2 regions of the Caldimonas aquatica genome follow, and region 2 is predicted to be linked to the other one. Evidence: riboswitches for the same ligand, from Rfam matches in the RefSeq annotation. Region 2 holds a riboswitch; the other holds the start of a gene.
What was found. Region 2 has a riboswitch for S-adenosylhomocysteine ahead of metH (methionine synthase). Riboswitches for the same ligand answer to the same signal wherever they lie in the genome.
Positions count from the first base shown of each region.

Region 1: another riboswitch for S-adenosylhomocysteine. It lies ahead of ahcY (adenosylhomocysteinase); the one in region 2 lies ahead of metH (methionine synthase).

Region 1 covers NZ_CP110257.1:2,564,855-2,576,088, forward strand. The annotation lists gene metK (methionine adenosyltransferase) at 1-24, shown strand, start outside; gene OMP39_RS11655 (HAD family hydrolase) at 183-959, opposite strand; gene OMP39_RS11660 (peptide chain release factor 3) at 972-2,585, opposite strand; S-adenosyl-L-homocysteine riboswitch at 2,804-2,915, shown strand; gene ahcY (adenosylhomocysteinase) at 2,941-4,374, shown strand; gene OMP39_RS11670 (TlyA family RNA methyltransferase) at 4,419-5,222, shown strand; gene metF (methylenetetrahydrofolate reductase [NAD(P)H]) at 5,219-6,076, shown strand; partial or broken gene OMP39_RS11680 (sigma-54 interaction domain-containing protein) at 6,113-7,012, opposite strand; gene OMP39_RS11685 (NAD(P)/FAD-dependent oxidoreductase) at 7,023-7,439, shown strand; gene OMP39_RS11690 (hypothetical protein) at 7,460-7,813, shown strand; gene OMP39_RS11695 (SLAC1 anion channel family protein) at 7,813-8,847, shown strand; gene OMP39_RS11700 (AzlC family ABC transporter permease) at 8,966-9,706, shown strand; gene OMP39_RS11705 (AzlD domain-containing protein) at 9,703-10,032, shown strand; gene OMP39_RS11710 (phosphoglycerate kinase) at 10,147-11,234, shown strand, end outside.
Region 2 covers NZ_CP110257.1:181,333-192,566, forward strand. The annotation lists gene OMP39_RS00835 (sulfite exporter TauE/SafE family protein) at 1-590, shown strand, start outside; gene OMP39_RS00840 (malate synthase G) at 629-2,821, shown strand; gene metH (methionine synthase) at 2,889-5,660, opposite strand; S-adenosyl-L-homocysteine riboswitch at 5,699-5,776, opposite strand; gene rsmA (16S rRNA (adenine(1518)-N(6)/adenine(1519)-N(6))-dimethyltransferase RsmA) at 5,867-6,643, opposite strand; gene OMP39_RS00855 (peptidylprolyl isomerase) at 6,640-7,965, opposite strand; gene OMP39_RS00860 (LPS-assembly protein LptD) at 7,969-10,230, opposite strand; gene OMP39_RS00865 (aminoglycoside phosphotransferase family protein) at 10,505-11,234, shown strand, end outside.

The DNA of each region.
Region 1 (11,234 bases), 970 kb from region 2:
CTGCGCGCAGCGGCCGGGCTGTAAGACCGGCACCCGCGCCCGCGGGTCGGCCGCCTTGCGGCGCAGGCTCACATCGCGCAGCGATGTGAAGGCCGGAACGGCCGGCCGCAGCCACAAGGCCCAGGCACTGCGCGCAGCGGCCGGCCTCCAATAGAGGCCGGGTGGCACTACGAGGCGCCCCCTCAGCGCGCCTCCAGCAGCGCCCGAGCCACCTCGGCAAAGCCCGCGCCCCGTTCGCCCTCTGTGACGTAGCGGGGCCGGTGCTCCAGCTGCGCAAGGAAGCGCGCGATATTGGCCACGCCTATGCTGTGCGGGAAGTGGCGGAACATCAGCTGATCGTTGGTGGAGTCGCCGACGTACGCCCAACGGTCGACCTCGGCGGCCAGGTCGGCCCCCAGCAGTTCCCGCGCCACCCAGCAGGCGCCGCGCCACTTGTCGTGGTCGCCGAACCAGCCGTTGACGTGGATGGAGCTGACCGTGGCCTGCATCCCCTCGCTGCGCATCAAGGCCACGACCTGCTCGATGGCCTGGGGTGGCAGATGCGAGAACTCGCTGTGGTCGATGGCGATGTCAGTCTCGCGGCCGGCGCTGTCTCGCGCCAGCGTGGCGCCCGGCACCTCGCGCAGGATGCGCGCGGCGACCTCGCGCAGTCGCTCGGCGTTGCGGGCTCGCTCGCCCTGCGGCTGCACATAGCGGCGGCTGCCGTCGGGCAGCACCGCCATCGCACCGTTCTCGGGGACGATGGCCGCGACCGGCCAGCGGCGGGCGAACGGCTCGGACCAGCCGAGCGGCCGCCCGGTGACCGCGATGACGGTGACACCGGCGGCTTGCAGCGATGCCAGAGCGTCGAGCGCCGGGGGCTCGATCTCGCCGTCGCGCGTGAGCGTGTCGTCGATGTCGGTGAACACACCGCGGATCCGACGGCGCGCCTGCAGGGGCCACTCGCGCAAGGGTCGCATCGGCGCCGAAGCTCACGCCACCTTTTCCAAGACCAGCCCGGCGTGCTCGCGCAACGGGTGGAAGTGGATCTTCGGGAAGCGCTCCTGGGTGAGCCGCAGGTCGTAGGGCGAGGTCAGCAGGTAGGCCAGCGTGTCGGCGGCGTCGAGCGCCAGCTTGCTGGCGTTGGCGTCGGTGAACTTCTTGAGCTCCTCCGGCGAGTCGGCGGTGATCCAGCGGGCGCCGACGAAGCGCGAGGGCATGAGCCGCACCTCGACGCCGTACTCGGCCTTCAAGCGGTGCTGCACCACCTCGAACTGCAGCTGGCCGACGGCGCCCAGCAGCATCGGCCCGCCTTCTTGCGGACGGAACACCTGGATCGCGCCCTCCTCACCCAGTTGCAGCAAACCCGCCTGCAGCTGCTTGCTCTTCATCGGATTGGCCAGTTCCACGGCCTGGAAGAGCTCGGGCGCGAAGAACGGTAGCCCGGTGTATTGCAGCCCCGCCTGCGAGGCGTGGCCCTCGGTAATGGTGTCGCCCAGCTGCACGCCCCCGTGCGTGGTGAAACCGATGATGTCGCCGGCATACGCCTCGTCGACGGCCTCGCGCCGCTGCGACAGGAAGGTGACGACGCTCGTGGGGCGCAGTTCCTTGCCGGTACGCTGCACCTTGAGCTTCATGCCCTGCGTGTAGCGGCCGGAGTAGACGCGCACGAAGGCGATGCGGTCGCGGTGCGACGGGTCCATGTTGGCCTGCACCTTGAACACGACGCCCGAGAAGTGCTCGTCGTCGGGCTGCACGATGCGCACGCCTGCGTTGCGCGGCGCGGGCGACGGCGCGAGATCGACCAACGCGTCCAGCACCTCCTGCACGCCGAAGTTGTTCACCGCCGAGCCGAAGAAGACCGGCGTCTGCCGGGCGGCGAGGAAGGCCTCACGGTCGAAGGCCGGCGCGGCCTCGGTGAGCAGCTCGATGTTCTGCTCGGCCAGCTCGAAGTCGTGCCCGAAGCGCTCGCGCAGCGCCTGCGCCTCGGATAGCGGCACGATCTCCTGCTCGGTCACGCGGTCCTCGCCGGCGCGGAAAAGGCGCATGTGCTTGGCACGCAGGTCCACGATGCCGCCGAAGGCCTTGCCCTGCCCCACCGGCCAGGTCATCGGCACGCAGGGCATGCCCAGTTCGGCCTCGATCTCGTCGAGCAGCGCGATGGGGTCGCGCCCCTCGCGGTCCATCTTGTTGATGAAGGTGATGATCGGCGTGTCGCGCTGGCGGCAGACCTCGATCAGCCGCCGCGTCTGGGGCTCCACGCCGTTGGCCGCGTCGATCACCATGAGCGCCGAGTCCACCGCCGTCAGCACGCGGTAGGTGTCCTCCGAGAAGTCGCGGTGGCCGGGCGTGTCGAGCAGGTTGATGACGTGATCCCGGTAGAGCATCTGCATCACCGAGCTCGCCACCGAAATGCCGCGCTGCTTCTCGATCTCCATCCAGTCTGAGGTGGCGTGACGCGAGGCCTTGCGCGCCTTGACGCTGCCGGCGATGTGGATGGCGCCGGAAAAGAGCAGCAGCTTCTCGGTCAGCGTGGTCTTGCCCGCGTCGGGGTGCGAGATGATCGCGAAGGTGCGGCGGCGTTGGGTTTCGGCGCGAAAGCTCATGGCAGGCAGTCGGCGGGCGCCGGAGGGCCCGGCGCCCGCAGAAGGGGCAGGAAAACCCGACATTGTCCGACATCCGGGCCCAGCCCCCGTCGCCCCGGGGCCTCTGGCGCGTGAGGAAAACCGCGGCGGCTCTCGCTGGTCCGAAGGCCCGGGCGCGCGCGCCGGCCACGGTCGCTTCGTTGAGTCCTCGAAAGCGGCCGGGTAGAATGGCGGCCTCTTGCTTCGAGGAGCGTTGCAACGCGGGTGCCTGCCCGCGCCAGGCTCGAAGCGGCCGGTACCTTGGGCACTTCGTGGCGGGGGCCGGCTCCTAGGCAACGGCGCTCGCGTACTGACTTTCATGGAAAGGAGGGCGCGAATGAGCGCCGTACTCGACACCGCCACCCAGGACTTCATCGTCGCCGACCTGGCCCTCGCCGACTGGGGCCGCAAGGAAATCCGCATCGCCGAAACGGAAATGCCCGGGCTCATGGCGATCCGCGAGGAGTACGCCGCCAGCCAGCCACTGAAGGGCGCGCGCATCGCCGGCTCGCTGCACATGACCATCCAGACGGCGGTGCTCATCGAAACGCTGCAGGCCTTGGGGGCGCGGGTGCGCTGGGCCTCGTGCAACATCTTCTCGACGCAGGACCACGCCGCCGCCGCGATCGCCGCCGCCGGCACGCCCGTTTTCGCCTACAAGGGCGAAAGCCTGGCCGACTACTGGGACTACACGCATCGCATCTTCGAGTTCGGCCCCAAGGGCAGCGAGCACGAAGGCCCGAACATGATTCTGGACGACGGAGGCGACGCGACGCTCTTGATGCACCTGGGCAAGAAGGCCGAGAAGGACCGCTCGGTGCTCGCGAACCCGGGCAGCGAAGAGGAGCGCATCCTGTTTGCCGCCATCGAGGCCAAGCTCGCGGAGGACCCGACCTGGTACTCGCGCAAGAGCGCGCACATCATCGGCGTCACCGAAGAAACCACCACCGGCGTCAACCGGCTCAAGCAGATGTCGGCCCGCGGGGAGCTGATGTTCCGCGCCATCAACGTCAACGACTCGGTCACCAAGAGCAAGTTCGACAACCTCTACGGGTGCCGGGAATCGCTGGTGGACGGCATCAAGCGCGCGACCGACGTGATGATCGCCGGCAAGATCGCCGTGGTGTGCGGCTACGGCGACGTGGGCAAGGGCTCGGCCCAGGCGCTGCGCGCGCTCTCGGCCCAGGTGTGGGTGACCGAGATCGACCCGATCTGCGCGCTGCAGGCCGCGATGGAAGGCTACCGCGTCGTGACGATGGACTACGCCGCCGACAAGGCCGACATCTTCGTCACCGCCACGGGCAACAAGGGCGTGATCACGTTCGAGCACATGGCCCTGATGAAGGACCAGGCCATCGTCTGCAACATCGGCCACTTCGACAACGAGATCGACGTCGCCGCGCTCGAGGCCAAGTGCAAGTGGGAAGAGATCAAGCCGCAGGTGGACCACGTGATCTTCCCCGACGGCAAGCGCATCATCCTGCTCGCCAAGGGCCGCCTGGTGAACCTGGGCTGCGCCACCGGCCACCCGAGCTACGTGATGAGCAGCTCGTTCGCGAACCAGACGATCGCGCAGATCGAGCTCTTCACGCACCGCGATGCGTACGAGGTGGGCAAGGTCTACACGCTGCCCAAGCACCTGGACGAGAAGGTGGCGCGACTGCAACTGAAGAAGCTCGGCGCGATGCTGACCGAACTGACCGACGAGCAGGCCGCCTACATCGGCGTGCCGAAGGAAGGGCCGTACAAGCCCGACACGTACAGGTACTGATCCACCCGCCGACCGGGCGGCGTCGCTGCCGCCCGGGTGCAGCCATGCCCCGAGTCGACCAGCTCCTCGTGCTACGCGGCCTCGCGCCGACGCGTTCGGCCGCACAGCGGCTCATCGAGCGCGGGGCCGTGCGCTGGCTCGCCGCCCACGGCTGGCAGGTGCCCCGCAAGGCAGGCGACGAGCTGCCCGAGAGCGCGGAACTGGAGCTGGTGGACGACGCGGAACTGCGGTATGTGTCCCGCGGCGGCCTCAAGCTCGAAGGGGCGCTGCGCCACACGACAGTCGAGGTGGCGGGCCGACGCTGCCTGGACCTCGGCCAGAGCACCGGGGGCTTCACCGACGTGCTGCTCCAGCAAGGGGCGGCCGTCGTGGTGGGCGTGGACGTCGGCCACGGCCAGTTGCACGAGAAGCTGCGCAGCGATCCGCGGGTCATTGCGTACGAAGGGGTCAACGCCAAGGATCTGGCGGCCAGTCCTTTCGGGCAGCGGCACCAGGGCGAGCACTTCGACCTGGTCGTGGGCGACCTCTCCTTCATCTCGCTCGCACGGGTGCTGCCCGCCGTGGCCCCATGGCTGGCACCGGAAGGCGACGTGCTCTTGCTCGTCAAGCCGCAGTTCGAGGCAGGGCGCGCCCACGTCGGCAAGGGCGGGCTGGTGAAGGACCCGGCGCAGTGGGCGGCCATCGAGCAGCGCATCCGGGCCGCCTGCACCGAAGTGGGCTGGACCGTGCGCGACTATTTCGAAAGCCCCATCACCGGCGGCGACGGCAACCGCGAGTTCTTCGTCTGGGCCACGGCCCGACCCGCCCCGTCCGACACCGGACAGGGCTTGCACACACACGAGACATGAGCACTCCTCACCACACCTCCGCCTGCTCGCTGGCCGTGAGCTTCGAGTTCTTTCCACCCAAGACGCCGGAAGGCGTCGACAAGCTCGCCGCGGTGCGCCAGCAGCTCTATGCGCTGAAACCCCAGTACTGCTCGGTCACGTACGGCGCCGGGGGGTCGACGCAAGAGGGCACCCTGCAGACCGTGCGTGCGATCCTGGCCGAAGGGGTGGACGCGGCACCGCACTTTTCCTGCATCGGCGCCAGCAAGGACAGCATCCGCGAGAAGCTCCAGCAGTTTCGCGCGGCCGGCGTGCGGCGCATCGTCGCCTTGCGCGGCGATCTGCCTTCAGGCTACGGCGGCTTCGGTGAATTCCGCTATGCCAGCGATCTGGTCGCCTTCATCCGCGAGGAGACCGGCAACCACTTCCACATCGAGGTGGCCGCCTACCCGGAAATGCACCCGCAAGCCCGCTCGCCGGAGGCCGACCTCGACGCCTTCGTCACCAAGGTCCGGGCTGGTGCCGATGCGGCCATCACGCAGTACTTCTTCAACCCGGACGCCTATTTCCGCTTCGTTGACGAAGTGCACGCGCGGGGCGTGGACATCCCCATCGTGCCGGGCATCATGCCGATCACCAGTTCGGCCCAGCTGCTGCGCTTCTCGGACGCCTGCGGTGCGGAGGTGCCGCGGTGGATCCGCACGCGGCTGATGTCCTTCGGCGACGACAAGGCCTCGATCCAGGCGTTCGGCCTGGACGTGGTCACCCAGCTGTGCGAGCGCCTGCGGGCCGCGGGCGTGCCGGGGCTTCACTTCTACACGATGAACCAAGCCGGCGCGACGCTCGAGATCTGCCGACGACTGGGACTGGCCTGACGCAGCCGAGGCACCGGGCACCCGGGGCGGCTTCGTTCACCCGGCGCTCTTGAGGGCGCGCAGCTTCCGGTACAGCGAGCGCTCGCTCAACCCGAGCTCGCGGGCGAGCTGCGCGCGAGTGCCACGGTGGTGGGCCAGGCGCTCGCGCAGGACGGAGAGCTCGATCTCCTTGAGGAGCGGCTCTTTGCTCTTGGCCGGGCCGCCCGCCGTCGACGGGGTGGCGCGCTCCCCCGTGCCGCCCACGTCGGCCAGCGACTGCTCGATGTGCTCGGCCTCGATCGTCTGGTCGTCGCACAAGAGTGCGGCGCGTTCGAGGACGTTGCGCAGCTCCCTCACGTTGCCGGGAAAGGGGTAGTTCATCAGGCGCCGCAAGGCGTCGGCGGACAGGGCCAGGCGGCGCGACCGGCCCGACACGCGCGCCAGCAGCGTCTCGGCCAGCAAGGGGATGTCCTCGACCCGCTCTCGCAGGCTGGGCAGTCGGATCGGGAACGTGCTGAGGCGGTAGTAGAGGTCTTCCCGGAATCGGCCCTGCGCGATCATCGCGCGCAAATCGCGGTGCGTGGCAGAGACGACGCGCACGTCGGCCCGGCGCAGGTCGGTGCTGCCCACGCGCCGGTAGGTGCCGCTTTCGAGCAGTCGCAGCAGCTTGACCTGCAAGGTGAGCGGGATGTCGCCCACCTCATCGAGGAACAGCGTGCCGCCGTCGGCGGCCTCCACCAGGCCGCGCTTGCTGGCGGAGGCACCGGTGAAGGCGCCGCGCTCGTGGCCGAACAACTCGCTCTCGAACAGGGTCTCGGGCAAGCTCGCGCAGTCGACGACCACGAGGGGCGAAGCGGCCCGGTCACTGGCCTCGTGCACGGCGCGGGCGACCAGCTCCTTGCCGGTGCCCGACTCCCCGAGCAACAGCACGCTCGCCCGCGAGGGACCGACGCGCGCCCCCGACGCAGTGAAAAAGAGCGACCTGTCGTGGAAGGAAGGCCCCTTCGCTCCCGGCGGTTGGCTCGAGGTGGACAAGGCCACGCTGCAGCACCGGCGCTTTCCGAACGTCTTCGGCATCGGGGACATCAACGGCACACCGCGCGGCAAGACGGCCGCTACCGTCAAGAAGAGCGCTCCGTTGGTGGCGCACAACCTCGTGCAAGTCATCGCCGGGCGCGCTCCCGACGCGAGCTTCGACGGCTACACCTCGTGCCCCATGATCACGCGCGAAGGCTCGGCCATGCTCATCGAGTTCAACTACGAGGGCAAGCTCACGCCCTCCCTGCCCATGATCGAACCGCTGCAGGACAGCTACATGGCCTGGCTGCTCAAGTACCGGCTGCTCAAGCCGGCCTATGTCGCGGTGCTGAAGGGCCGCGTGTGATCGCGGACGGAGACGAGACCATGTATGAACTCTGGTTGACTTTGAACATCGTCTGGGAACTGGCACGCGCGGCGGCGCCCCTCGTGCTGGCGGCCGTGGGACTGTGGCTGGCGGTGATCGGGACCGCCGTGTTCAGGCGGGCACAGTGGCGACAGGCCCTGGCCCCGGCCGCGGGACTCGCATTGCTCGCCGCCATCGCGGTGTTCGCGACGCTGCCCTCGCTCACGCGCTCCTCGTTCGGTGAGCTGCGCTATTGGGTAGACTGGGCCAACCTCGCCGCCATCGCTGTGGCCGGCGGCGCGATCATGCTCGCCTACGCCTGGCCGCTGTTGGCCTTGCGAGGCACCGCTTGTCCCTGGAAAGAACCGTCCTGATGACGTCTCGCCCACCCCACGCGGCGCAGCCGCTGCGTTTTCTGATGCCCGGATGGTTCGCCGCCGTGATGGGCCTGAGCGGACTTGCACTCGCCTGGTGGGGGGCCCGGCATGCGCTGGGCGAGTTGGCGGCGGGCGTGTCCGCCTTGCTCGCCCTGGTCGCCGCCCTCGCGTTCATGCTGCTGGCCCTCCTGAGCATCGTGCGCTGGCAACGGCACCCGGACGCGGTGCGAGAGGACCTCCATCACCCCGTCCGGCACGCCTTCTGGGCCACGATCCCCATCTCGGGGATGCTGCTGGCGACGCTGTGGGTGGCGCATCGGGGCGCGAGCGAAGGCGCGCGGGCGCTGTGGTGGGTCTCGAGCCTGGCCCAGCTGGCTGTGACCGTGGCCGTCACCGCGCGGTGGTGGAAGGGCAACCAACCCGGTGGCCTCGTCTGGCCGGCCATCACGCCCGCGCTGTTCATCCCCATCGTCGGCAACGTGCTCGCCCCGTTGGCCGGCGTGCCCCTCGGCCATCCCGAGTGGTCGGCCGCGCAGTTCGGCATCGGGCTCGTGTTCTGGCCGGTGGTGCTGGTACTCATCATGGTGCGCAAGGCCACCACCGGGCTGTGGCCCGAGCGTCTGTTGCCCACGGCGTTCATCCATGTCGCGCCGCCTGCCGTGGGGGCCCTGTCCTTGATGCAGTTCGGCGCGCCGGTGCTGGTGGTGTGGGCCGCCTGGGGCATGGCGCTCGTGTTCCTGCTGTGGGCCGCCACGCAGGTGCGGCGTATCGCGTCCCTGCCCTTCGGCGTTCCCCACTGGGCCATGTCCTTCCCGCTCGCCGCCTTCTCGGGGCTCACCTTGCGTCTTTCCGAGGCGGGCCACGGCGGGATGCAGCTGCTCGGGGTCGTGGCGCTCTCGCTGACGAGCCTCGTCATCGCCGGTCTCGTGCTCGGCACGGCGCGCGGCTTGCGCCAGGGCACGCTGCTCGTGCCCGAACCTGCGCCCGCGGCCCCGGTCCTGGGCGCCGACGTCCCCAGCGGCAGGGCCTGACCGCGGCTCGCCCTGAGTGCGGCCGGGCGCAGGCGGGCGGCCGCGCTGACGGCAAGCTGAACGCGATCCCGCAGAATCGACGCGATGGCCGGGGCCCGCCACAATGGCGGCCCTCTGCATGATGTATCACGCCGCCTCTGCCCTGCTGCGCCACCCCGAATTCAAGCGGGGGGCCGTCGACATGATCCATGTCGCCCTCGGCATTGCTGCCTGGGGGCTGGTGACGGGCGTCGCCATGGTCAAGAGCGGACTGGGGGTGCCGCTCGCCGTGGCCATGTCGCTGCTGGTCTTCGCCGGCAGTGCACAGCTGGCGGCGCTGCCGCTCATGACGAGCGGTGCGCCGATCTGGGTGGTGTGGGCCACCGCCTTCTGCGTGAACCTGCGCTTCGTCATCTTCAGCGCGATGTGGCGGCCGTACTTCGCGCGTTTCCCACGGTGGCAACGCTGCGTGCTGGGCTACTTCAGCGGCGACCTCAATTACGTGCTGTTCATGAAGCGCTTTCCAGACGGCGAGCCGCACCCCGACCAGATCCCCTACTACTGGGGCGGCGTCGCCACCAACTGGTTGGGCTGGCAGGTGTCGTCGATGATCGGCATCGGCTTGGCCAACGCCATTCCGACCCATTGGGGCCTGGGTTTCGCCGGCGTGCTGGCGTTGCTGGGCATCGCCTGCTCGCTGCTGCAAGACCGCGCCACCTGGGTGGCCGCGGCCGTCGCCTGCGCGGCGGCGGTGGCCGCCTATGCGCTGCCGCTGCGCCTGAACATCCTCGTGGCGATCGCCGCCGCGGTCGCCACGGGCCTCGCCATGGAAGCCGCGGATCGGGTGCGCGCCCGCGCGAGTGCGAAGGAGGTCCCGTGAGCCCCTGGGAGGCGTTGGTCACGATCCTCGGCCTGGCGGTCATCACCGTCGTCACGCGCAGCTTCTTCCTGCTGCCTGAGCAGGACCTGCCGCTGCCCGGCTGGCTCAAGCGCGGACTGCGCTATGCGCCGCTGGCGGCGCTGGCCGCCGTGATCGCGCCCGAGGTGCTGCTCACACAAGGGCATTTCCTGCCGACCTGGCAGGATGCCCGGCTGCCGGCGATCGTCGCGGCCGCGGCCTACTACTTCTGGCGACGCGGCATCCTGGGCACCATCGTCACCGGCATGGCGGTGTTCCTGCCGCTGCGCCTCATCGCGGGCTGGTGACGGTCAACCGCGCGTGACGGACCTCACGTCCGGGCACGGCACAATGTCGGGCGGTGCCGGCGAGCCCGCGCTCGTCGGCGACGGCTTCTCACTTTGGCCATCCTCGACGACATCATGAACATCCTGCGCTTTTCCGATCTCATCGCCCAGGGCAAGGTCCGCGGTCAACGCGTGTTCATCCGCGCCGACCTGAACGTGCCCCAGGACGATCAGGGCCGCATCACCGAAGACACCCGCATCCGCGCCTCCGTACCCTGCATCCGCATGGCACTGGACGCGGGCGCGGCCGTCATGGTCACCTCGCACCTGGGCCGCCCCACGGAGGGCGAGTTCAAGCCCGAGGATTCGCTCGCCCCGGTGGCGCAGCGCTTGTCCGAGCTGCTCGGCCGCGAGGTGCCGCTCGTCTCGAACTGGGTGGACGGCGTGCAGGTCGAGCCGGGTCAGGTGGTGCTGCTGGAGAACTGCCGCCTCAACAAGGGCGAGAAGAAGAACAACGAAGAGCTGGCCCGCAAGATGGCAGCCCTGTGCGACATCTTCGTGCACGACGCTTTCGGTACGGCCCACCGCGCCGAAGCATCGACCTACGGCATTGCGCAGTTCGCGAAGGTGGCGTGCGCCGGCCCGCTGCTGGCCGCCGAGATCGACGCCATCACCAAGGCTCTCCACGACCCCAAGCGCCCGCTCGTGGCCATCGTCGCGGGCTCGAAGGTCTCCACCAAGCTCACGATCCTGCAGTCGCTGGCCAAGAACGTGGACCAGCTCGTCGTCGGCGGCGGCATCGCCAACACCTTCATGCTGGCCGCGGGCCTGCCCATCGGCAAGAGCCTCGCCGAGCCCGACCTCGTGGGCGAAGCCAAGGCCGTGATGGACGCTATGAAGGCGCGGGGCGCGGAAGTACCCATCCCGGTGGACGTCGTGGTGGCCAAGGAGTTCAAGGCCGACGCCCCTGCCACCATCAAAGCAGCCACCGAGGTCGCGGCCGACGAGATGATCCTCGACATCGGACCCAAGACCGCCGCGATGCTCGCGGACAAGCTCAAGGCGGCGGGCACCATCGTCTGGAACGGCCCGGTGGGCGTGTTCGAGTTCGACGCCTTCGCGGCGGGCACCGAGACCGTGGCGCGCGCGATCGCGCAGTCGAGCGCCTTCTCCATCGCGGGCGGCGGCGACACGCTGGCCGCGATCGCCAAGTACGGCATCGA
Region 2 (11,234 bases):
ACAAGCGCGAGCTCGCGGCGCTCAAGAGTTACCTCGTGCCGATGTCGGTCGCCTCGCTTCTGGGCGGCATCGCGGGCGGCCTGCTGTTGCTGCGCACGCACGACGGCCAGTTCGCACGACTCATTCCCTGGCTGCTCGGTTTCGCGACGCTGCTCTTTGCGCTGGCGCCGCGCCTGTCGGGGTGGCTGGCGCGCTGGCGCGCCTCGCACCCGGCCGGCGCCGCGCGCCGGGCCTCGCCGGCAGCCTGGCTCACGCAGGCGGTCGTGTCGGTATACGGCGGCTTTTTCGGGGCCGGCATGGGCATCCTGATGATGGCCAGCCTCGCCATCTCCGGCCACGAGGACGTGCACGAGATCAACGCTATCAAGAACCTGCTGTCGGCGGTCATCTACAGCGTCACGGTCGTGACCTTCGTCGTCGCCGGCGCGGTGAGCTGGCCGCACACGCTGGTGATGATCGCCACCGCCACCGCGGGCGGATACTGGGGGGCGACGATGGCCCGGCGCGTGCCCGCTGCCTGGCTGCGCCGCTTCGTGGTGGCGGTGGGCGCGGGCCTGACGCTGTACTACTTCTATCGCACGGCCGCCTGAATTTACTTTCCGGACTGTAGGAACCAAGGGGACTGACCATGACCTCACGCACGACCGTCCATCGGCTCCAAGTCGCCGATGAGCTCTATCGCTTCATCGAAGACGAGGTGTTGCCGGCCACCGGTGTCGATCGCGCGGCCTTCTGGGCCGGCTTCGATGCCATCGTCCACGACCTGGCACCCAAGAACGCGGCCCTGCTGGCCGAGCGCGACCGCCTGCAAGCCGAGATCGACGCCTGGCACAAGGCCCACCCCGGCCCGATCGGCGACATGGCCGGCTACCGCGCCTTCCTCGAGAAGATCGGCTACCTCGTGCCGGCGCCGAAGGACGTGAAAGCCACGACGCAGAACGTGGATGCCGAGCTGGCCCTGCAGGCCGGCCCGCAGCTGGTCGTGCCCATCCTCAACGCCCGCTATGCGCTCAACGCGGCCAACGCACGCTGGGGCTCGCTCTACGACGCGCTGTACGGCACCGACGCGATCCCCGAGACCGAGCCCGGCGAGCGCAGCGGCGGCTACAACCCGGCGCGCGGGGCCAAGGTGATCGAGTTCGCGCGCCAGTTCCTCGACGAGGCCGCGCCCCTGGCCGGGGCCTCGCACAAGGAGGCGGCCGGCTACACCATCGACAACGGCCGCCTCGTGGTGGCGCTCAAGAACGGCTCGTCCACCGGCCTCGAGGACCCGTCGCAATTCGTCGGCCACCAAGGCGACGCCTCGGCGCCGTCGTCCGTGCTGCTCAAGCACCACGGCCTGCACATCGACATCCGCATCGACCGCGCCTCGCCGATCGGCCGCACCGACGCCGCCGGCGTCGCGGACGTGGTGCTGGAGGCGGCGCTGTCCACCATCCTCGACCTGGAGGACTCGGTGGCGGCCGTCGACGCGCAGGACAAGACGCTCGCCTACCGCAACTGGCTGGGCATCCTGCAGGGCACGCTGACCGAGGAGGTCAGCAAGGGCGGCAAGACCTTCACGCGCCGCATGAACGCGGACCGCGAATACACCGGCGCCGACGGCCGGCCCGTGGTGCTGCACGGCCGCTCGCTGCTGTTCGTGCGCAACGTCGGGCACCTGATGACCAACCCGGCCATCCTGTACGACGGCGGCAAGGAAATCCCGGAAGGGATCATGGATGCCGTCATCACAACGACGATCGCGCTCGTGGACCTCAAGCGCCAGGGTGGCCTGCGCAACTCGCGCACGGGCAGCGTCTACATCGTCAAGCCCAAGATGCACGGGCCGGCGGAAGTGGCCTTCGCCAACGAGCTGTTCAGCCGCGTCGAGCAGATGCTGGGGCTTCCCGACAGCACGGTGAAGCTGGGCATCATGGACGAGGAGCGACGCACCAGCGTCAACCTCAAGGCCTGCATCGCCGCGGCCGCGAGCCGCGTGGCGTTCATCAACACCGGCTTCCTCGACCGCACCGGCGACGAGATGCACACCGCGATGTACGCGGGCCCGATGATCCGCAAGAACGACATGAAGTCGACCAAGTGGATCGCGGCCTACGAGCGCAACAACGTGCTGGTGGGCCTGGGCATGGGCCTGCGCGGACGCGCGCAGATCGGCAAGGGCATGTGGGCGATGCCCGACCTGATGGCCGCGATGCTGCAGCAGAAGATCGCGCACCCCAAGGCCGGTGCCAACACTGCCTGGGTGCCCTCGCCGACCGCGGCCACGCTGCACGCGCTGCACTATCACCAGGTGGACGTGTTCGCCATCCAGCAGGAACTGGAGAAGATCGACGCGGACGCCGAGCGCGAGCGGCTGCTCACCGACCTGCTGACCGTGCCGGTGGCCGCCGAGGCCAAGTGGACCGAGGCCGAGAAGCAGCAGGAGCTGGACAACAACATCCAGGGCATCCTCGGCTACGTGGTGCGCTGGATCGACCAGGGCATCGGCTGCTCCAAGGTGCCGGACATCCACAACGTCGGCCTGATGGAAGATCGCGCCACACTGCGCATCTCGAGCCAGCACGTGGCGAACTGGCTGCTGCATGGCGTGGTGACGAAGGAGCAGGTCGAGGCCACCTTCCAGCGCATGGCCGCGGTGGTCGACCAGCAGAACGCCGGCGACCCGTACTACCAGCCGATGGCCGGCCACTTCGAGACCTCGTTCGCCTACCAGGCGGCGCGCGACCTCGTCTTCAAGGGCGTGGAACAGCCGAGCGGATACACCGAGCCGCTGCTGCACGCCTGGCGCCTGAAGGTGAAGGCGGCCCGCCGAGGCTGATCGGCATCCGCCGCGGCATCAGATCACGGCGCCTTCGGGCGTCGTTTTTCGTGGGGCGCACACTCCATCACAGCAGCGCCGCCAGCGACCGCCGCACTTCCTCCTGCGGGCGACCGAAGCGCGCCGCCCAGTCCGCGATCTGGTCGTCGCCGACTTTGCCGACGTTGAAGTAGGTCGCCTGGGGATGCGCGAGGTAGAAGCCGCTGACACTGGCCGCTGGCGTCATCGCGAGCGATTCGGTCAGCCCCATGCCGATCTCGTCGCAGGCCAGCACGCGGAACATCTCGCGCTTGACGCTGTGGTCGGGGCAGGCCGGGTAGCCCGGCGCAGGGCGGATGCCGCGGTACTTTTCGGCAATCAGCTCTTCGTTGGACAGTTGCTCGTCCGGCGCGTAGCCCCACAGCTCGGTGCGCACGCGCTGGTGCATGCGCTCGGCGAAGGCCTCGGCCAGGCGGTCGGCCAGCGCCTTGAGCATGATGGCCGAGTAGTCGTCGTGGTCGGCGAGGAACTGCTGCTCCTTCTTCTCGACGCCCACGCCGGCGGTGACGGCGAAAAGGCCGATGTAGTCCGGCCGCGTGCCTTTGGGCGCGACGAAGTCGGCCAGGCTGCGGTTGGGGCGCCTCACGCCGTCGATCACCGGCCGCTCCGACTGCATGCGCAGGGGCTGCCAGCGCAGCAGCACCTGCTCGCGCGACTCGTCCGCATAGACCTCGATGACGTCGTCATCCACCGTGTTGGCCGGGTACAGCCCGATCACGCCGTGGGCCTGCAACCAGCGGCCCTCGATCAGCCTCTGCAGCATGCGCTTGCCGTCGCTGTAGACGCGCTGCGCCTCGCTGCCCACCACCTCGTCGCGCAGGATCTGCGGAAAGGGGCCGGCCAGGTCCCAGGTCTGGAAGAACGGGCCCCAGTCGATGTAGTGGGCGAGTTCGGCGAGATCGTAGTTGCGGAAGACGCGCCGGCCGATGAACTTGGGGGCGGGCGGCTCGTACGCGGCCCAGTCGATCGGCGTCTTGTTGGCGCGCGCTTCGGCCAGGCTCACGAGCGGCGTCTGTTTTTTGTTGGCATGCAGCTGGCGCACCTTCTCGTAGTCGGCCTTCAGTTCCTCGATGAACCTGGCGGCCTTGTCGTCCGACAACAGATCCGAGCACACGCCCACGCTGCGCGAGGCGTCGGGCACGTAGACCACCGGCCCCTCGTAGTGGGGCGCGATCTTGACGGCGGTGTGCACGCGGCTGGTGGTGGCCCCGCCGATCAGCAGCGGGATCTTCTTCATGCGGAAGTACTCGTCGCGCTGCATCTCGGCGGCGACGTACTGCATCTCCTCCAGGCTCGGCGTGATGAGGCCCGAGAGGCCTACGATGTCGGCCCCCTCGACCTTGGCCTTGGCGAGGATGTCCTGACACGGGACCATGACGCCCATGTTGACGACCTCGAAGTTGTTGCACTGGAGCACGACGGAGACGATGTTCTTGCCGATGTCGTGCACGTCGCCCTTGACGGTGGCGATCACGATCTTGCCTTTGGGCTTGACGTCGCCGCCGGCGGCCTCCAGGCGGCGCTTCTCTTCCTCGATGTAGGGGATGAGGTGGGCCACCGCCTGCTTCATCACGCGGGCGGACTTGACCACCTGCGGCAGGAACATCTTGCCCTGTCCGAACAGGTCGCCGACGATGTTCATGCCGGCCATCAGCGGCCCTTCGATCACGTGCAGCGGCCGCCCGCCCTGGGCCTTGATCTTCTGCCAGGCCTCCTCGGTGTCCTCGACGATGTAGTCGGTGATGCCGTGCACGAGGGCGTGCGAGAGGCGCTCTTCGACGCTCGCGTGGCGCCACGCGAGCTTGGCGCTGTCGTCCTTGGCCGCGCCCTTGACTGCTTCGGCGATCTCCAGCAGGCGCTCGGTCGGGGAGCGTTCGGGCTCCCCTTCGGCGAGCCGGGGCCGGCGGTTGAGCACCACGTCCTCCACGCGCTCGCGCAGCTCGGGGTCGAGCTCGTCGTACACGCCGATCATCCCGGCATTGACGATGCCCATGTCGAGCCCGGCCTGGATCGCGTGGTAGAGGAAGACCGTGTGGATCGCCTCGCGCACCGGCTCGTTGCCGCGGAAGCTGAAGCTCACGTTGCTCACGCCGCCGGAGACCTTGGCGCCCGGCAGGTGCTGTTTGATCCAGCGCGTGGCCTCGATGAAGTCGACCGCGTAGTTGTTGTGCTCCTCGATGCCGGTGGCGATCGCGAAGATGTTCGGGTCGAAGATGATGTCCTCGGGCGGGAAGCCCACCTCGTCCACCAGGATGCGGTAGGCGCGCTCGCAGATCTCGATCTTGCGTTGGAAGGTGTCGGCTTGGCCCCGCTCGTCGAAGGCCATCACGACGGTGGCCGCACCGTAGCGCTTGATGAGCTTGGCCTGGCGCTTGAACTCGGCCTCGCCTTCCTTGAGCGAGATCGAGTTGACGATGCCCTTGCCCTGGATGCACTTGAGGCCGGCCTCGATCACCTCCCACTTGGAGCTGTCGATCATGATCGGCACGCGCGCGATCTCGGGCTCGGAGGCGATGAGGTTCAAGAAGCGCACCATCGCGGCCTTGCTGTCTAGCATGGCCTCGTCCATGTTGACGTCGATGATCTGGGCGCCGTTCTCGACCTGCTGGCGCGCCACCGACAGCGCTTCCTCGAACTGCCCGTTGAGGATCATGCGCGCGAAGGCCTTGGAGCCGGTGACGTTGGTGCGCTCGCCGATGTTGATGAACAGGTGGCCCTCGCCGATGGTGACCGGCTCGAGGCCGGAAAGTCGCATCGGAGGGACGGGCTGCGCGGCGGTGGGGGCGGTGGTCTCGGTCATGGCCTTCGAACAGTGGACGGCCACGGCTCACCCGTGGCACAGGGCGAGCGTCGTTGCGAACGATCCAAGCCTGACGCCGCGTACGGAGCCGCAGCGCTGCAACGCTCCTTGGAGAGGGCTCATTTTAGAGGCTTCTTCCCCGGGGCGAGAGAGCTGGCGAGCCGCCACCATGGGCGCGCGCCCCGGGGACGGCCTGTGCCCGGGGGCTACACCGAGGGTGCGGCGCTGTCCAGCTGCGCGGCCAGGGCCACGTACTCGTGCACCGGCACCTCCTCGGCCCGACGGTGCAAGTCGAAGGCGGCGTCGGCCCCTTGCTGCTCCAGCCAGCGCCCGAGGGTGTGACGCAGCAGCTTGCGGCGCTGCGAGAAGGCCACCGTCACCAGTTCGCCCAAGCGGGCGGGTTCCACGGCCGGCGGCTTCGGCAGCGGCACCATGCGCACGACCGCCGAATCGACCTTGGGCGGCGGCTCGAAGGCTTCCGGCGGGACTTCGAACAGCAGTTCGATGTCGTAGCGCCATTGCAGCATCACGCTCAGGCGCCCATAGTCCTTGTGCCCCGGGCTGGCGACCATGCGCTCGACCACTTCCTTTTGCAGCATGAAGTGCTGGTCGGCGATGGCGTCCACCTGCTCGAGCAGATGGAACGCAATGGGCGTCGAGATGTTGTACGGCAGGTTCCCCACCACGCGCAGCGGGCGGCCCCGGGCCTCGGACAAGGCGCGGAAGTCCACCGTCAGCACGTCGGCTTCCACGACCTCCAGCGCGGGGTTGCGCCGCAGTCGAGCGGCGAGATCGCGGTCGATCTCGATGACGGTCAAGCGTTCACAGCGCTCGAGCAACGGCTGGGTGAGGGCACCCAGGCCGGGGCCGATCTCCACCAGGGCGTCCCCCGGCTGCGGATCGATCGCCCGCACGATGGCGTCGAGCACCGCGGTATCGGCCAGGAAGTGCTGCCCGAAGCGCTTGCGCGGGATGTGCTTCACTGCGGCGGCTCGCGCATTTCGACGTAGGCCTGCGCGCGGATCTCGCGGGCCCAGTCAGCGTAGGCGGTTTCGTACTTCTGTTCACGCAGCGCGTTGACGGCCAACTCGCGCTGCTGGCGCTCGTCGAGCTCGACCTGTCGGCGGTCGGTCACCTGCACCAGGTGCGCGCCGAAACGCGACATGAACGGCTCGGAGAGCTTGCCGACGGCCAGCTGGTTCATCACCTGCTCGAACTCCGGCACGAACTGGCCCGGCGAGGCCCACCCGAGGTCGCCCCCCTGCGCCGCGCTGCCGTCTTCGGAGAACTGGCGCGCCAGTTGTGCGAAACCGGCATCGCCTTGCTCGATGCGGCGCTTCAAGTCCGCCAGTCGCCGCAGCGCGGCCTGGGGCGGCAGCTCCGGCGAGGGGCGCAAGAGGATGTGACGGGCGCGGGTCTGCGTCACCGCGAGGCCCTTGCCGTCCTTGCGCTCCTCCAGCTTGAGGATGTGAAAGCCCGCGCCCGAACGCACCACCTGCGGCGCGACTTCGCCCGGGCGCAAGGAGGCCACGGCCTGCACGAACAGGTCCGGCAGCCGGTGGGCCGGGCGCAGGCCCAACCGGCCGCCTTGGTCGCGGTTGGCGCCATCGGAGTACTCCCGCACGAGCTGGGCGAAGTCGCGGCCGGAGCGCGCGAGCGCGAGCACCTGCTCGGCGCGGGCCCGGCGTTCGGCCTCCTGCTCGCGGCTCGCGTTCTCGGGCACCGACACCAGGACCTGCGCGATGTCGTACTCGACGGACTGACCGGACTCGGCACGCAGCCGGCTCAGGTACTGGTCGATCTCGGCGTCGCTCAGACGGATGCGCGCTTGCACCTCGCGCTCGCGCAGGCGCGCGACCATCAGCTCATCACGCAAGTTGGAACGAAAGCGCGCGAAGTCGATGCCCTGGCTGCGCAGGCGGTCGCGCAGCTGGGGCAGCGTGAGCTGATTCTGCGCCGCGATGTTGGCCACCGCGCGGTCGATCTCGGCTTCGTCCACGCGCACGCCCACCAGCCGGGCGTGCGAAAGCTGGGCCCGCTCGTCGATCAGGGCGTCCAGCACCTGTTGGCGCAGTTGGTCGCGCGGCGGCAGGCGCGCCCCGCTGCGCTGGGCGTCTTGCTCGATGCGCGCCAGGCGCTGCTGCACCTCGCTGTTGGTGACCAGCTCCTGGTTGACGACCGCGACGATGTAGTCGCCCCGGGGGGCGGCCGGCTGCGCGGTGGCCGCACCGGCCAGCGCTGCGAGCAAGGCGCAGCTGGCCATCAGCCCGCGCAGGATGGAAAGCCGTAGAAGGATTGAGGTCATAGGTCAGCGCTGCCCGGCGTCACCGCGCAGCAGTTGATAGCCGGGGATATTGTCCTGCAGTGCGCGCAGCGGGTTCGACCCGAGCCGCGAGAGGCCGACGAACTCGAGCTGGAACATGAAGCGGGTCGTCGCCTCGCTCACGCCGGTGGACTCCCGCTCGACCACGAAGCGCCCGATCCAGCAGCCTGCGTCGTACTCGAAGCCCATCAGCGAGTCGGTGATGCGCTGGTCGCGCAGGCTGTAGTTCACGCGGCCCACCGCATACAGCGAGCCCCGGCAGCCCTTGCCGCGCTCGCGCTCGCTGGCGCGGAACACCGGCCATTGCCAGCCCACGTCGATGCGTTCGCTGGCGTTGCGCACCATGCTGTAGGTGGCCGCGACGGTGCGATAGGGGCCCGGCGAATAGCGCACCCCCAGGGTCGAACGGATGGTGCGCTGCAAGTCCGGGTTGTACTGGACCGCGCCGCTCACGCCCCAGTCGGGAATGAGGTGGGTCGAGCCGAGCAGCAGCACGTCGCTGAAACGCTCGTTGAACGGCACGCCCTCCGGCGTGATGCGCTGCTCGCGCAACAGGTAGCGTTGCGCCAGCCCCAGCCGCAAGGCTTCGCCGCCACTGCCCGGGTCGATGAAGCGCGTGTACGCCCCCAGCGTCACGTGGTGCGCGTCGGCCACGCGGTCCACGCCGGAGAAGGGGTTCTCGGCGAACAGGGTGGTGAAGTTGAAGTCCTTGACCGCGGTGTCGAACAGCGGGATGCGGGACTGGTCGCGGTAGGGGGTGTTCACGTAGAGCACGCGGGGCTCGAGCGTTTGGATGTAGCGGCGGCCGAACCAGGTGCTCTCGCGCTCCAGCACCCAGCCGGTGTCCACGCTCAGCGTCGGGATCAGGCGCGACTCGTCGCGCGCGGCGCCGGTGGCCGTCGCGTCGATCCGATAGCTGGCCGCATTGAACGCCACTTGCGGACGCAGGAACCACCCCGGCCCATCGACCACGGCCCACGCGAGCCGCCCGAGCGCATGCACGCGCGTCGCGTCCGGGCGGGCTTGCAGCGGCCCGTGGTCGTGCTGTACGAACCGGTTGACCTCGGCTTCCATGTCCAGGCGCCACCCGCCGTCCCACTCGAAGCTGCGGCGCATGCCCAGCTGCGGCTCGCGCGCGTACGGCGAATCGATGGGTGCCAGCGGGTCTTGCAGCACCTGCCAGCGGTGCACGCCGCCATAGACCTTCCAGTCGTTCACCCACCAGTGAGCCTCGGCGCGGCCGGGCAGCAGCCGCGGCGTCAGGCTGGGGATCTGGCGCTTCAGGTCCTTCCAGTAGTCGTCGTCGCTCACCCGGGTGAGGTCCGCCCGGTAGGCGCCTTCGTATGCGGTGCGCCCCTCGTGCTGGAAGTGCAGCAAGCCCCGATCGCGGCCGGCGATGCGGTCGCCGGGCAGCACGTGGGTGTAGATCTCGCCGCGGAACCGAGGGTGCAGGTAACGGAACTCGGTGCCCAGCGCGACGCCCCGCTTGGTGATGACCGTGGGGGTCAGCGTCATGTCGCGCTGGGGGGCGATGTTCCAGTAGTAGGGCACGCCGACCTCGAGGCCGCTCTTGCTGTCCAGGTGCAGGTTGGGCGGCAGCCAGCCGGACTTGCGCTCTTCCGTGAGCGGGAAGCTCAACGCCGGCGCGGCCAGCAGGGGCACTCCGTAGAAGGTGAGCACCGCGCCTTCGGCCACGCCCTCGTTGCGTTCGAAGTCGAGCTTGACGCGGCTGGCCCGCAGCAGCCAGGCGTACTCGCCTTCGTCGTCGGGGGTGCAGCTCGAGTAGGTGGCCTGCGTGGCAGCCAGGCGGTCGCGGCCGAGGAAGTCGATGCGCTCGGCCCGACCGCCCGCCTGTGTGGCCGAAAAGAAGTAGGTGGGCTCGAGGAAGAAGCCTTCGTATCGCTCCACCTGCAACTGCAGCTCGGGTCCGGTGAAGACGTTGCCGTCGCGCGTGACGCGCACGTGCCCCCGCGCCCGGGCGATGCCCTGGACGTGGTCGTACTCCACCCGGTCCGCCCGCAGCGTGGTCGGCCCTCGGCGCAGGTCCACGTCGCCCTCGGCGATGGTCTCGAGGTCCGGGCGCCCCCGCAGTTCACGCGCCTCGATCGTCACCGGCAGGCGATCCTCGTCGGCGGCGTCGGTGGGCGCCTGCGCCCAGGCAGCGGCCGTGCACCAGGCGGCCGCCCATGCGAGCGGTCTCAGCGCCCAGGCCCGAAGCGCGCCCCGGCCCGTTCGGAACGGTGGCACCCGGCGCGCGAGGGCGCGGACCCCAGGATTCGGCTCGAACGGAACGGACGACAGGCGCAGCAAGACGGAACCGTGAACGACGACGAGGGCAGGAAGGGGGGCGCGGTCGACGCGCAGTGCGGCGAGCCGCCGGAAGAAAGGGCCCGAAGGCCCCTCGGTAGAATCGATTATTCCACGAGCCCCGCCAGCGCCCGTTGCATCTTGCAGCGCCCCGCGGGCCGCCCGCGGCAGGCGGAGGCACCGCCGCCGCATCACCCCTGGAGCACCCCCGACGATGTCGACCTCAGCTGTCGCCTGGACCGACGACGCACGCCGGCAGGCGTTCGAACGATGGATCACGAGCCTGGCCGGCGAGGGGCTGGCTCTGGCCACGCTGCGGCCCGCCAGCGCCGACGCGAGCTTCCGGCGCTACCTGCGCATCGACGGCGACGCCGGCTCGCGCATCGTGATGGACGCGCCCCCGGCGCACGAGGACTGCCGGCCTTTCGTGCGCGTGGCGGCGCTGTTGCGCGGCGCCGGGCTGAACGCCCCCCAGGTGCTGGCCTGGAACGAGGCCGAGGGCTTCATGCTGCTCAGCGACCTGGGCTCGACGACCTACCTCCGCGCGCTCGATGCCGACACCGCGCCGCGGCTGTACGCCGATGCGACCGATGCACTGGTGCGCCTGCAAGGCATCGCGGCGCGCGACCAGGTGCCCCCCTACGACCGCGAGCTGCTCACCCGCGAGTTGCAGCTCTTTCCCGAGTGGTACATCGCGCGGCACCATGGCCTTGCGCTCAGCGACACCGAGCGGGCGCAGCTGGACCGCATCTTCGAGCTGCTGCTGTCCAACAACCTCGCGCAGCCCCAGGTGCTGGTGCACCGCGACTACCACTGCCGCAACCTGATGGTGTGCGAGGCCCCCGGCAACCCGGGCATCCTGGACTTCCAGGACGCGGTGTGGGGCCCGGTGACCTACGACCTCGTCTCGCTCCTGCGCGACGCCTACATCGAATGGGACGAGG